3 regions of the Solibacillus sp. FSL K6-1126 genome follow, and region 1 is predicted to be linked to each of the others. Evidence: riboswitches for the same ligand, from Rfam matches in the RefSeq annotation. Region 1 holds a riboswitch; each other region holds the start of a gene.

Region 1 (4,251 bases):
AACTTGCCGGAATAACTCTGGTACAGGACTGACAAGCTCGGTAAGTAATTGTTTTTCATCTTCACCCCATAGATGAATTGTTTTATCTAAGTATATGTTTTGCCAATCTAAATCCGATTTACCATCCTGTTTCGGCAGGGCCTTCAAAAACTTGCGGAACATAAAAAAGCCGCCAATCCCCATAAGCGAAATCAATACTACAACCCAAAATAAAATAAACCATAAAAACCAGCCATCTAAGCCCACAATGTTCACCTCATTACTTAATATTGTCTACGAAATTTCTTCTACTAATCTATTGGTGATAAACCTCATTATTGTCTATTATATAAGTTTTTGTAATTTTTTTCATCGTCATTGTCCCTTTTTTCTGTAAATCATGACATATATAGGGCAAGGAGGTGAGAAACATGAATGAATTTGGATTTTTATCTGCGACGTTGACAGTTTATTATCAGACAGGGCTTGATGAATTTAATGAGCCAATGATTAAAAGTTCCACATTCCGTAACTTGGAAAGAAACGCAACAGCCCAGCAGCTATACACAGTTGGGACAACAATCGTCGGCTTAACAGATTACGATTATATCGAATCTGTGAAAACGCAGAAAGAAACGATTACAGCTTAATTAAGTGTAGTAAAGAAAAGGAGGAGAGCTTATGGCACAAGTTTTACAATTAACATTTGCCAACATTGCAGGAAGCACGATGACGATCAATATAAATGATCCGAAGCCGAATTTAACTGAGGCTGAAGTGAATGCAGCGATGCAAACAATTATTGATCAGGCGGTATTTTCGAAAGACGGATTTTTGTTCAATGTAAAAAAATCTGCGCGTATTGTTGAGCGTAATGTAACAGCAATTGAACTGATCAGCTAATAGCAAGGCCGGCGAAGTGTGATGCTTTGCCGGCTTCTTTAAATAAAAATGGAGGGATTATAATGGACCAGTGGATTGCCATTCTTCAGGAAGTAACGTTTCCGATCTTTATATCTTTTTATTTACTGTATCGGATAGAAACAAAACTTGAAGCGATTCATACAGCACTCGTATCATTACATCATCCTGCAGATAGAGCGTGAGAAACTCTTCACAATTTTGACACACGTCCTTTCTTCCAATAACTATTGAGAATATACTAAATATTGGGTAAGATGAGAGTAATGTTCAAAGAGTGGAGAGAGAGAAATGAAAACGAAAAACATAGTATTCGCACTTATGCTCTTGGCAGCAACTGTACTTACATCATGCAGCAATTATCAGTTTAAACCGACGACCAACTTTGAAATTAGCGAGTTTACGATGACCGATCACCGGAACAATGAAGTGACACTGGACAGCCTAAAAGGGGAACCATGGCTTGCAATGTTCATCTTCACAAGCTGTACAACAATTTGCTCGCCAATGACAATGAATATGACCCGTGTCCAGGATCATCTCGAGAAAAAAGGGCTGGAAGATTATAAAATTGTCGCGTTTTCCGTTGATCCGGACTACGACACACCGGCGCGTTTGACAGAATATTTATCGCGCCATACACCAGTAGATGAATCAAAATGGCATATGCTGACAGGATACGATCAAAAATTTATTGAGCAGTTTGGCAGAAACTCATTTAAAACACCTGTCCAGTCGATTGAAGGGAACGATCAAGTTATCCATGCCGATACATTTTTCCTAGTGGATGAAAAAGGAATCGCCGTGAAAAACTATTCAGGCTATGGCACTGGCGAAGATGGTGTTCCATATGAAACGATTGCGAGTGATATGGAAGCACTCATTGACGAACGTCTAAAGTAATAGTGAAATGAAAGATTAACTTGCGAAAAAAGTGTAGCTGCTTTTTAAGCAAGTTTTTTTATGGAGTTTACTGCGGGCTTTTCTAATAAATATAAAAATGTGCTAATAAATCCACCGATTTTCTAATAAGTTGCTGATTTTCTAATAAAGGAGCAGGATATGCTAATATCAGTTCCAGATTAGCTAATAAGTATGTCAACTTTTCTAAAATCATCCGCAGAAGTGCTAAAATAAACAAATTTCTTCTAATAAAAAGCACACAGCATCCACTGAAATTATTTCAACCCCGCATATCTTTAATATGGTCGCAAAATAAAAAGAATTTTCAAAACTAGAATTCTATGATATAGTATACGAAATTACATACTGTGTAAGTTACGGTGCTTGTGAGAACAAGCTTAAAAGGGAAACCAGTGAAAGTCTGGTGCTGTCCCGCAACTGTAAATCGGAGTTCGTGATATTCAACCACTGTCTATTGATGGGAAGGGTCACAAGAACGTTGATGATGAGCCAGGAGACCTGCCGGAAACTAGTACACGCCAATACCTACGTGGAAATAGGTGGTGATTTTGTGCGAAAGTGAGACAGAACTCCTTTGATTATGCAAAGGTTTTTATTGTCAATCTCTTAAACATTCACACCCCTCTTTCATTTTGAAAGAGGGGTTTTGGTTTTTATGTAACAAATTTAAGGAGGAATTGTTTATGAAAACAGCAGTAATTGGCTATCCGTATATTGGACAAAATCGTGAATGGAAACGTATAACAGAGGCGTTTTGGAAAGAACAATTGTCTTTGGAATCCTATGAACAGGAAATGAAAAACTTACGACTTGCCCAACTCCATCAACAGCAGAATTTAGGGCTGGATGTTTTAACGGTAGGAGATTTTACATACTATGACCGTATGCTTGACTTAGCCGTTATGTTTAATATGATTCCATCTAGATACGACCATCTATCATTGCAGCATCATTTAACAGCCTATTTTGCAATGGCGCGCGGTGCTGAAAATGTGGTGGCAAGTGAAATGACGAAATGGTTCAACACAAATTATCACTATATTGTACCGGAATACGAAGGACAGCAACTGGCATTGCAACACAATGTTTACGCGCAATATATTCAGGAGGCAATCGAAGCATTCGGCATGACCCCTCGTGTGACTATTATCGGTCCATTTACATTTTATAAACTGACGAAAGGTATAGATCACGAACAAAAACAACACTATATTCAGCAGCTGGTAATGGTATATAAAGAGTTGCTTCAGTCGTTGGAAGCAAGTGGTGCAACGTCGATCCAGCTTGAAGAACCAAGCCTTACAAAAGACCTTACGTCCGAAGATATAGCATTAGTTCAACATTTCTATCATCAAATATTAAAAGGACTGACAGTTGAAACGATCTGCGCAACTTATTTTGAAGCGTTATCCGACTATCAAACAATGATTAATTTGCCTGTAGATGGCTTTGGACTGGACTTTGTTCATGGGAAAAATGAAAATCTAGCAGCGTTAAAGAAGTTTGGTTTCCCAAAAGATAAAGTTCTATTTGCAGGTATTATTAATGGTCGGGACATATGGAGAGCCGAGCTGCAGAAGCAGTTGGAACTAGTAGCGGAAATACGTTCCTATGTACCATTTTCACCAATACATCTACAAACATCATGCAGTCTTCAGCATGTGCCAGTTACAACAGCAGGAGAAAACGGGATTGTACCAGAGCTGCTAAATGCTTTGGCATTTGCCAATGAAAAAATAACGGAATTGCAAATGATCAAAGGGAAAATACTTCAGCAGGAAGTTCTTCATATCCAGGCTTTTTTAGATAGCGAAAAAGCAATCCGAACATTGGCACTGCATGAATCAAGACAAAAGAAAGCAGTACATGCACAAGTAAACGCATTAACACCGGAAGCATTTAAACGAACTGATGACTACGACAAGCGTAGTAAGCTACAACGTGCCTTTTTACAGTTACCAGACTATCCGACAACAACAATCGGGAGTTTCCCGCAATCCTCACAAGTTAAGAAAAACCGTAGTTTATGGCGAAAAGGGGAAATTACAACAACCGAGTATGAAGCATTCAACGCGAACGAAACCGCACGTTGGATTACCATTCAGGAGCAACTTGGCCTTGATGTCCTTGTTCATGGTGAATTCGAGCGAACTGACATGGTCGAATTTTTTGGTGAAAAATTAAATGGCTTTGCTTTTACGACAAATGGATGGGTAGTTTCATACGGATCACGTTGTGTAAAACCCCCAATTATATACGGAGATGTTGAATGGATAGAACCGATGACAGTAAAGGAAGTAAGTGCGGCACAATCACTTACGGAAAAACCTGTAAAAGGGATGTTGACGGGACCCGTTACAATATTGAACTGGTCATTTGTAAGAAATGATTTAGCTCGCTCAGAAGTTGCTTATCAAATCGGCCTGG
Region 2 (4,251 bases), 550 kb from region 1:
AAAATATTGGAAATACGGATGGCTATTTACGAGATAACTTAATTTATCGGGGATTTTGCGAATTAATTCTGAATGAGCAATTTACTGAAGAACAATTAGTTTTAATATTAAAAACATGTTCGGATGATGAGCACCTTTATTTAAATATTACACAGAGCAATCCTTCTGATGATGTATTTACAAGATCGTTTTCGGCACTCGTTATCACCCTTATTTTAGGGAAAGATCGTGAAAATAGAAGTTTGCCTGAAGAACTTGTTGTTGAGGCTATTCACCGTAGTATTCATTATTTATTTCTTGAGAAGGATTACCGAGGATTCGTCAATACAAAGGGCTGGGCACATGCGGTTGCACATGGAAGTGATTTATTAACAGAAGCAATTAGACATCCGTTGATGAAGGATTCCAAATTATTATGTAGCGCATTACAAAGTTTAAAAAGCTGTCTTCATACTGAATATGCTTTAATCGATGAGGAAGAAGTACGCATGTTACCGGTCATTGATGCATTACTGGATAAGGGACTGACGGATGAGCAATTGTTAACGTGGCTAAAAGGATTGCATTACATAGAAGTAGAGGATTGGCATAAGAAATACCGGTATGAATGGAATGTGAAAAAATTTGAGGCAGCATTATTAAGACATTTATTAAAATCAACCAAATGTACAAAAACAGCCGATTGGATTATTTTTGGAAATCCAACTTTTGTTTAGTAAGGAGTTGAAAAATTGAGACGTATTTTTTTAATGATACTGCCATTCATTTTATACATAACAGGCTTACTCGCATATTATTTTGATAAGATTAACGGTTATCAATTTATTATTTTTATTATAGTGGGCCTGGGTATTTCAATTTTCGGATTCTTTGTTTACCGGAACCAGAAGAAGTTGAAAGCAGCTTTTTTAGGGATTTTTTATATACTAGCCCTATTAGTTGTCTTTGAAAGCCGACTGATTGATTATGAAAAATATACTTATTTTCTTATGTCATATAACGAGCCTTTTGAAATAGTGGAAGACTCAGGAATCAATGTACTGGCAGTGGAAGTAATTGAGATCCCATATATAACGGACTTGAACTACTTAATTCATACTATGGAATCTTCAACTTATAAAGAAGTTTTGGATTCGGAAGTTGTCACGAATAAAATCCGGTACCGTTCGAAAAACGAAGAATTACTAAGTTATGTACGTCCTATGGAGAAACATTTTGAGACGATGAAGGAAAATGTCCTTGCTTATTTACCAGAAAACGCTTTTGCTATTAATCAATTTTTAGAAAGAGAAGATATAGAAGGTGATAGTGCAGGACTTGCCACTGTATTAAGCGCTCTTATCGAAAATGGTGACGTTAACAATAATATTCCGATTGCCGTAACAGGAGCGATTGATAGCAAAGGAAATGTGAGGGAGATCGGTTCAATAAAAGCGAAAACTTTGATTGCCGAACAAAGCGGTTTTTCTTATATTTTTTTGCCTGATGAGAATGCAGAAGAGGCAAGGAAAGTGAAAAAAGATGAGCAGCTTAATATAGAAATTATCGCTGTGGCATCTATAGAAAATGCTGTAACTGATATAAAAAAACTAAATGAAACAGGGTCATTAAATAAATAAAATGAAAACCAGAAAATAAACAACCTTTGTTAATTAGGATAGGAAATTAATGTGCAAAGGACCGAAATAATGAAGGAACAATGCTTTATCTTCACTGAAAAAAACAGATATCATAATAATTGTTCTATCATTTTTTAATAGACTATGTTATTTTTATAATAATTTAATAATTTGCAATTTAAATAAGTGCTTACAGAATTTTGTAAGGTAAAAGGGAAATTAGTGAAAGACTAATGCAGCCCCCGCTACTGTAATAGCTGATGAAATCACAATGAATCACTGTCGTAAAGATGGGAAGATGTGAAAGTAAAAGGAAGCTTAAGCCAGGAAACCTGCTTATTTAAACGATACTTACTTTTCGGAGGGAGAAGTATAGGCGAAACAAGTAATTGTTTTTGTGTTTTTCTATACTTTTTTAGTATTAATTTCACATGCCCGTACCTCTTTCTAACGAGAGGTGCGGGCTTTTTTTATTTCTTAGTGGATAAGCAATACTAGTTTTTGATGAAATCCACATAAGAAAAATTATCATCACGTCCTATTTGGTGCGAGATGTATTTTTCTACTAGGGAGGGTGTTTACATGCAAAAAGGAAAGATCTTTGTTGTAGGGTTCGGACCTGGAGATCGGGAACATATAACAAAACGTGCAGTCGATGCACTACAGCAAAGTGATCACATTATGGGCTACAAAACGTATGTTGAACTGATTGAGCACTTAGTGACGGCGAAAACCATTGTCAGTACGGGAATGACTGAAGAAGTTTCACGTGCGCAAGAAGCTGTAAAACAGGCTGAAGCCGGCCATATAGTTGCTGTTATTTCCAGTGGTGATGCAGGTGTTTACGGAATGGCGGGCCTCGTATATGAAGTATTAATCGAAAAGGGATGGACTGCAAAAGAAGGGATTGAAGTAGAAGTCGTTCCGGGTATATCAGCGATTAACTCCTGTGCAAGTTTACTTGGCGCTCCTGTTATGCATGATTCCTGCACAATTAGTTTAAGTGACCATTTAACACCATGGACGGTCATCGAGAAACGGATTGAGGCAGCGGCAATGGCAGACTTTGTCGTTGCGTTTTACAATCCTAAATCCGGCAGACGGACAAGGCAAATTGTGGAAGCGCAACGAATATTGCTTAAGTATCGTTCACCTGATACACCTGTCGGATTAGTAAAAGCTGCCTATCGGGATACGCAGGACATTGTGTTAACAACACTAGAAGAAATGCTCGAACATGATATCGGAATGCTGACAACGGTCGTCGTGGGGAATTCCTCAACATTTTACTACGATAATAAAATCATTACACCACGTGGTTATCAGCGTAAATATACGTTAAGAGAAGAAAAGCAACTATTAAAACCGCATCAACGTTTGAAAAAAGAAGCGGAACCTTGGGCGTTGGATCAGGAAACGGGTGAAGCAAAGACCGGGTATGAAAAAATTGAAGCTATAGAGAAAAAAATAGTTGAACCAGCAGCCAGTAAAACAACCGCATTACAGCTTGCAAATGAAGCATTAGCGCTCGTACATAAAGAAACATCAGCAGTAAAAGTTGAAGAAAATCCGTTTTTAGTGCAGCAAGAAGTGGAATCCATATTTGAGTTTGCTGTATCACCAGGTGTTGCCAATAAAATGATTACACCTGCACAAATGATTACATTGGCAGAGGTTGTAGGAGAACGGGGTACGATGGAGTATACGCCTGATCACCGTCTCGTGTTGAAGGTACCAACTGATTCACCTAAAAGAATCGTAGAAACGGTAGAAAAAACGGGTTTACTTGTTCAACCTGTCGGCGACGTAGTAATCGTCAAGGCGTGTGATTTCTGTTACGGCGAAAAAGCCGAATCCATTCCATATGCTGAAGAGATTATGGAAACACTTGGTGGCATTAAAATGCCGAAAGAACTACATGTCGGTTTTAACGGTTGCGGAATGGCATGTTATCGCGCGGTTTTTGATGATATCGGCATTGTTTACCGCAAGAAAAAGTTTGATTTGTTTATCGGTTCCAAACCAGTTGGACGAACAGCACATGCAGCACAACCTGTCCTTGAAGGGATCGATCCCGAAAAATTGATTCCTTTACTAACAGAAATCGTTGCGGACTATAAAGAAAATGCACATCCGAATGAACGTTTTTTCAAATATTTTAAACGTGTAAAAAAAATCCTGAATTTCAATTATGTTGATATGTCATGCAAAATTAAAGTGGAAGAGGCCCCTTGTGGAGATTAGGTGAAATGATGATTTTATTTTTAGCTGGAACAAGTGATGCAAGAGAGCTGGCTGTTCAATTAATGCAAGCGGGACAAGAATTGGTGGCGACTGTCGTTACGGAATCTGCTGCAGCGAGTCTACAGGAAGCGAATGTTCCGTACCATGTCGGTCGTTTAACAGAACAGCAAATGAAGGAACTAATTGAAAAACGGCGGGTAACAACGGTTATCGATGCCAGTCATCCATATGCGGAAGAGGCTTCCAAAACAGCGATGGCCGCTGCAAATTTAACGGGTATTCCCTATATTCGATATGAACGTCCGCAGCAAAGTTATGTACATCCGCTTGTTACGGAAGTGGAAACGTATACAGAAGCTGCAATTGCTGCATCCGCACATTCAGGAAC
Region 3 (4,251 bases), 890 kb from region 1:
CATGTAACAGACTTGGCATTCATATCCAGCTGTTTTTTTATCGGCACTGCCGAAAAAAATTGCCAAGCTAACAAAAAACCGCTCAAACTATTTTTCAACTTGGTTCCTCCTTACTTCCAACGCTGTACAAGCTGAAATTGTACTTCATATGCTTCATCACTATTTTGGACAATCCATTGATGAAGCTCACCTAACAATTTGCGATACAAATTTACCTCATCATACGGTGATGGCAGTTCATCCAGCACTTCATTTGATACAACTATTATTGTAGCACCTTGCTTCCGCCATGTTAGCAATTGCTTTTGCAGTGATTCGATACAATTATCGATGTACTCGCTATTTTCATTTTTTTGTTCATATGTATACAGTACATTCGAAAGCCATGTTGTCACACATTCAAAAAGCACAACATCATTATTTGAAAGCTGCTCGATCGTAAAAGGAATCTGTACTTGCATTTCCACTGTGTTCCAATGGGCGTTCTGATTTTCGCGGTCTTGCTGATGGCGGATAATTCGTTTTTCCATTTCCTCATCAAAGGATACACCTGTCGCGACATAGTAGAGCGTCTTTTCTTCACCTAACTGCCTAGCAAATTTTTCTGCAAAAGCACTTTTGCCGCTGCGCACACCACCGGTTATAAAAATCAATCGTATCCCCCCTTATTTTTATCAATTACGCCTCGGCGTAATTGCGTCCGTATTCTGCTTTGCGCTGAAGCGCAAAGAATTCATCGCCGAAGTCGTGACATCCGCCGGAAGCCAATTAATTTCATTCAGCGATATCCGCTGAATGAAGTTAATTGAAAAAGACATGCCTAAACTTAGGCATGTCCTTCTATTCTATACTTATTTAAATAGTTCCGGGTATACTGATTGTGCCATAATTTCAACGGCTTCACCAATACGCGGTCCAGGACGGGACATAATATCTCCATCGACCAGATAAACTGCCTTTTCTGAAACTGCCTGTATTTTATCCCAACCTGTGCGTCCTAGAATCTCGTCAACTGCATTTTCCATATAGGTTGCCGGTGTAATAATAATTTCAGGATTACGAGTAATGACATCTTCTTCCGTCACACTAATCCAGCTCGTCTGATCAGCAAAAATATTTTCAACATTGGCGTGATCCATTATTTCCTGCTGGAATGTACTGCTGCCGGTAGTCCAAAGATCCGGAGCTGGCGAAACTTCATAATATGCTTTTTTCTTCGTATCAATTGTCGCTGTTTTTTCTTGTACTGTTTCGATTTGTGCTTTAATGTCGGCTACAATTTCTTCGCCTTTTTCTTTTACATCCATTACTTCGGACAGTTGGATAATATCTGTATAAACATCATCAAATGTCGCAGCCGAAGCAATTACAAATACTTTCAAACCTGCATCTTCCAATTGGGCAATTTGTGCTTCCTCCCCAATTGTATAGGCAACAACGACATCCGGATCCAATTCCAGAATTCGCTCTGCATTGATGACAGTAGAAGTCGACACACGTTCAATTTTTTGTGCGGCTTCCGGATATGTATCATATTCTGTTGCCCCGATAATTTGTTCACCGACACCCAGCTCAAACAAAATTTCTGTATTGCTAGGCTGCAGGGAAATAATCGTTTCCGGTACTTCATCGAATGTTACTTCAACACCACGATCATCAACAACTGTATACGGTGCACCTTCACTTTTCGAACCGGCCTGCTCTTCTTTTTTCACATCATTTTCAGACTTTTCATCATTTGATCCGCATGCTGCTAATAAGAATGTTGCCGCTAAAGCAACGATCCATTTGTTCTTAAATTTCATTTGTTGTAACCCCTTTTTTCTTTTTCGTCGGATAAGATTTTGAGATAAATGGAATTTCCTCTTGTTGATGCTGCTGATTCATATAGACCGCCATGACAAAAAACACATTGGCAAGCAGCCCGAGAAAATCAAACAAAATTTCATCCACTTCTCTTTCCTCGCTCACTTTATGTAATGCCCTGAAAGACTTTTTCGCCTCACTGCGGCAAATATGCAGTCTTGCTGAACTTTCGATTCCTTGTGGCAGTACAAACTGCTGAATCGCTTCTCCAACTTCACTTACATAAAAATCGTATCGATCGCTTAGCCATTGCAAATCCTCAAATGTAATGGCTAATTTACCGCGTACCGAACCATTGACATGATAAGCTAACGGTTGGATTCTCCTCAAATCTTCCAAAACGAGCTGACCGGAAGCATCATCAACTAACGTCGGAAAGACTGTACCGATTCGCGTTGTCAAAGAATCGGTGCGGATTTCATAGTCGACGCAGCTTGATTTTTCCCGCATAAACGGATAACAGGAAAAACGGATATCCTTTTTCATAAAATTCTCCTCACTTCAAGTAGTGCCTCACGAAATTACGAGTGTACGAAAAAAAGCCACCCAAGAAAATGGATGGCTTCAAAAATCAAAAAAGAGTGCTGCAAAAGGATGCTCATTCGATCAGTGACTGCCGTACATTCTCTTTAATTCCGAAGAGGGATGTTACGATAAGAAAAAGATTGGTCTCCTGGCTCTGCGTTTCACTTTACTCATAAGTACCTTCCCGCTATATTAGCAGTGGTCTCACACTTATTTTCATCAACGCTTACAGTTACGGAAATAGCTTCGGATTTACACCGAATTCCCATTTATGCATAATGCATCTTTTTCCTGCAAATTTATTCAATTTGTCTTAATCACTTTAGCATATTAACAGAAATATGCAATGGAAATTTACAAACAATCCGGACATTTGCCATAAATCTCAAATTTGTGTGCTTCTACAGCATAACCCGGCAGCTTTTCACCGAGCATTTCCATCGGGCAAACAGACAGTTCCTTTACATTCCCGCAATCACGGCAAATAAAATGGTGGTGATGATGATCCGACTCACAATGCATACGGAAGTTACGCTCACCGTTTAATTCTGTTTCTTCTAGAATATCAAGCTCCACGAAAGTAGCGAGGTTACGGTAAATTGTATCGAAACTCATCCCAGGGAAATCTTTTTTCAATACTGATAACAAATCACGGGCAGTCAAATATTTGTCTGTAGATGCAAACATACCCAAAATCAACTCTCGTTTATCCGTCTTTTTATAGCCATTATCCTTTAATATTTCCCACGCGCGCGCTGCATTCACAGTATCTCTTCTCCTTCCGATTTAATTGTGAATTTCAAAACAAGCTTTTTGATTAAAATTACTAATAGCAAGATCAAAATAGATGTGACAACAATTGTTCCACCCGGTGCCAAGTTCAGGTAAAATGCAGAAATGAGTCCGATTACTACTGCCAGCTCTCCAAATACAATCGCTAAAATAATCGCCTCTTTAAAACCGCGAGCTAAACGCATCGCTGCAGCTACCGGCAATGTCATTAAGCTTGAAACAAGCAAAATTCCGACAATACGCATACTTGCTGCGATAACTAGTGCGACAACGATCATGAACAATAAATGAATCCATTTCGCAGGTAAACCGCTCGCTTTCGCATATTCCTCATCGAATGACAATACGAAAAGCTCTTTAAAAAATAAAACTAAAAATAATACAACTACGACTGCAATTGCCAGCACAACATATAGATCCTGACGTGATACAGCCGATACAGAGCCAAATAAATAGCTCATTAAATCGGTATTAAATCCGCTTGCAAGTGATATTAAAATGGCACTCACACCGATTCCGCCCGACATAATAATTGGTATCGCAAGTTCTTCATAATGTTTATATAGTCGGCGTAATCGTTCAATTAAGATCGAACCACTTACAGATGCGATAATCCCTAAATAAATCGGGTTCAGCAAAGCCAGCGCTGCAAACGATTGGCTCAAGTACAGGCTCCCGGCAATCCCCGCCAGTGTTACATGCGACAGTGCATCCGCAATTAGCGATAAACGTCTTACTACGATAAATACACCAAGCAATGGTGCAATTACTCCAATAACAAGCCCTGAGAAAAAGGCATTTTGCAAAAATTCATAGTTTAATATAGCTTCTATCATAACGGCCTGCTCCTCTTAGTGAATCTTTCGAACAGAGTGGCCGTTCCAGCTAGCAATCTGTTCTTCCGAAATCGTATCAAAATCATTTTTGTACCCGTGGAAATGAATCGACTGATTTAAGCACGCTACATGACTGACACGATCCGAAACCGTGTCCACATCATGTGTAACTAAAATCATCGTCATATTGTGATGCTTATTTAAATGTGCGAGCATATCATAGAATGCCTGC

What was found. Region 1 has a riboswitch for cobalamin ahead of metE (5-methyltetrahydropteroyltriglutamate--homocysteine S-methyltransferase). Riboswitches for the same ligand answer to the same signal wherever they lie in the genome.
Region 2: it holds a riboswitch for cobalamin, as region 1 does, so the genes downstream of both, cobJ (precorrin-3B C(17)-methyltransferase) here and metE (5-methyltetrahydropteroyltriglutamate--homocysteine S-methyltransferase) in region 1, are expected to answer to the same signal.
Region 3: it holds a riboswitch for cobalamin, as region 1 does, so the genes downstream of both, MHH44_RS06590 (hypothetical protein) here and metE (5-methyltetrahydropteroyltriglutamate--homocysteine S-methyltransferase) in region 1, are expected to answer to the same signal.

Annotation. Positions count from the first base shown of each region.
Region 1 is NZ_JBBOPD010000001.1:2,267,864-2,272,114, reverse strand. Features, by position in the region: gene MHH44_RS11130 (DUF2621 domain-containing protein) at 1-246, opposite strand, end outside; gene MHH44_RS11125 (DUF1659 domain-containing protein) at 411-629, shown strand; gene MHH44_RS11120 (DUF2922 domain-containing protein) at 661-882, shown strand; gene MHH44_RS11115 (YvrJ family protein) at 945-1,085, shown strand; gene MHH44_RS11110 (SCO family protein) at 1,192-1,803, shown strand; cobalamin riboswitch at 2,165-2,344, shown strand; gene metE (5-methyltetrahydropteroyltriglutamate--homocysteine S-methyltransferase) at 2,508-4,251, shown strand, end outside.
Region 2 is NZ_JBBOPD010000001.1:1,719,274-1,723,524, forward strand. Features, by position in the region: gene MHH44_RS08290 (DUF2785 domain-containing protein) at 1-716, shown strand, start outside; gene MHH44_RS08295 (S16 family serine protease) at 732-1,619, shown strand; cobalamin riboswitch at 1,787-1,973, shown strand; gene cobJ (precorrin-3B C(17)-methyltransferase) at 2,202-3,863, shown strand; gene cobK (precorrin-6A reductase) at 3,872-4,251, shown strand, end outside.
Region 3 is NZ_JBBOPD010000001.1:1,380,054-1,384,304, reverse strand. Features, by position in the region: gene cobS (adenosylcobinamide-GDP ribazoletransferase) at 1-98, opposite strand, end outside; gene MHH44_RS06600 (bifunctional adenosylcobinamide kinase/adenosylcobinamide-phosphate guanylyltransferase) at 111-653, opposite strand; gene MHH44_RS06595 (ABC transporter substrate-binding protein) at 852-1,805, opposite strand; gene MHH44_RS06590 (hypothetical protein) at 1,795-2,352, opposite strand; cobalamin riboswitch at 2,513-2,694, opposite strand; gene MHH44_RS06585 (Fur family transcriptional regulator) at 2,746-3,156, opposite strand; gene MHH44_RS06580 (metal ABC transporter permease) at 3,153-4,019, opposite strand; gene MHH44_RS06575 (metal ABC transporter ATP-binding protein) at 4,035-4,251, opposite strand, start outside.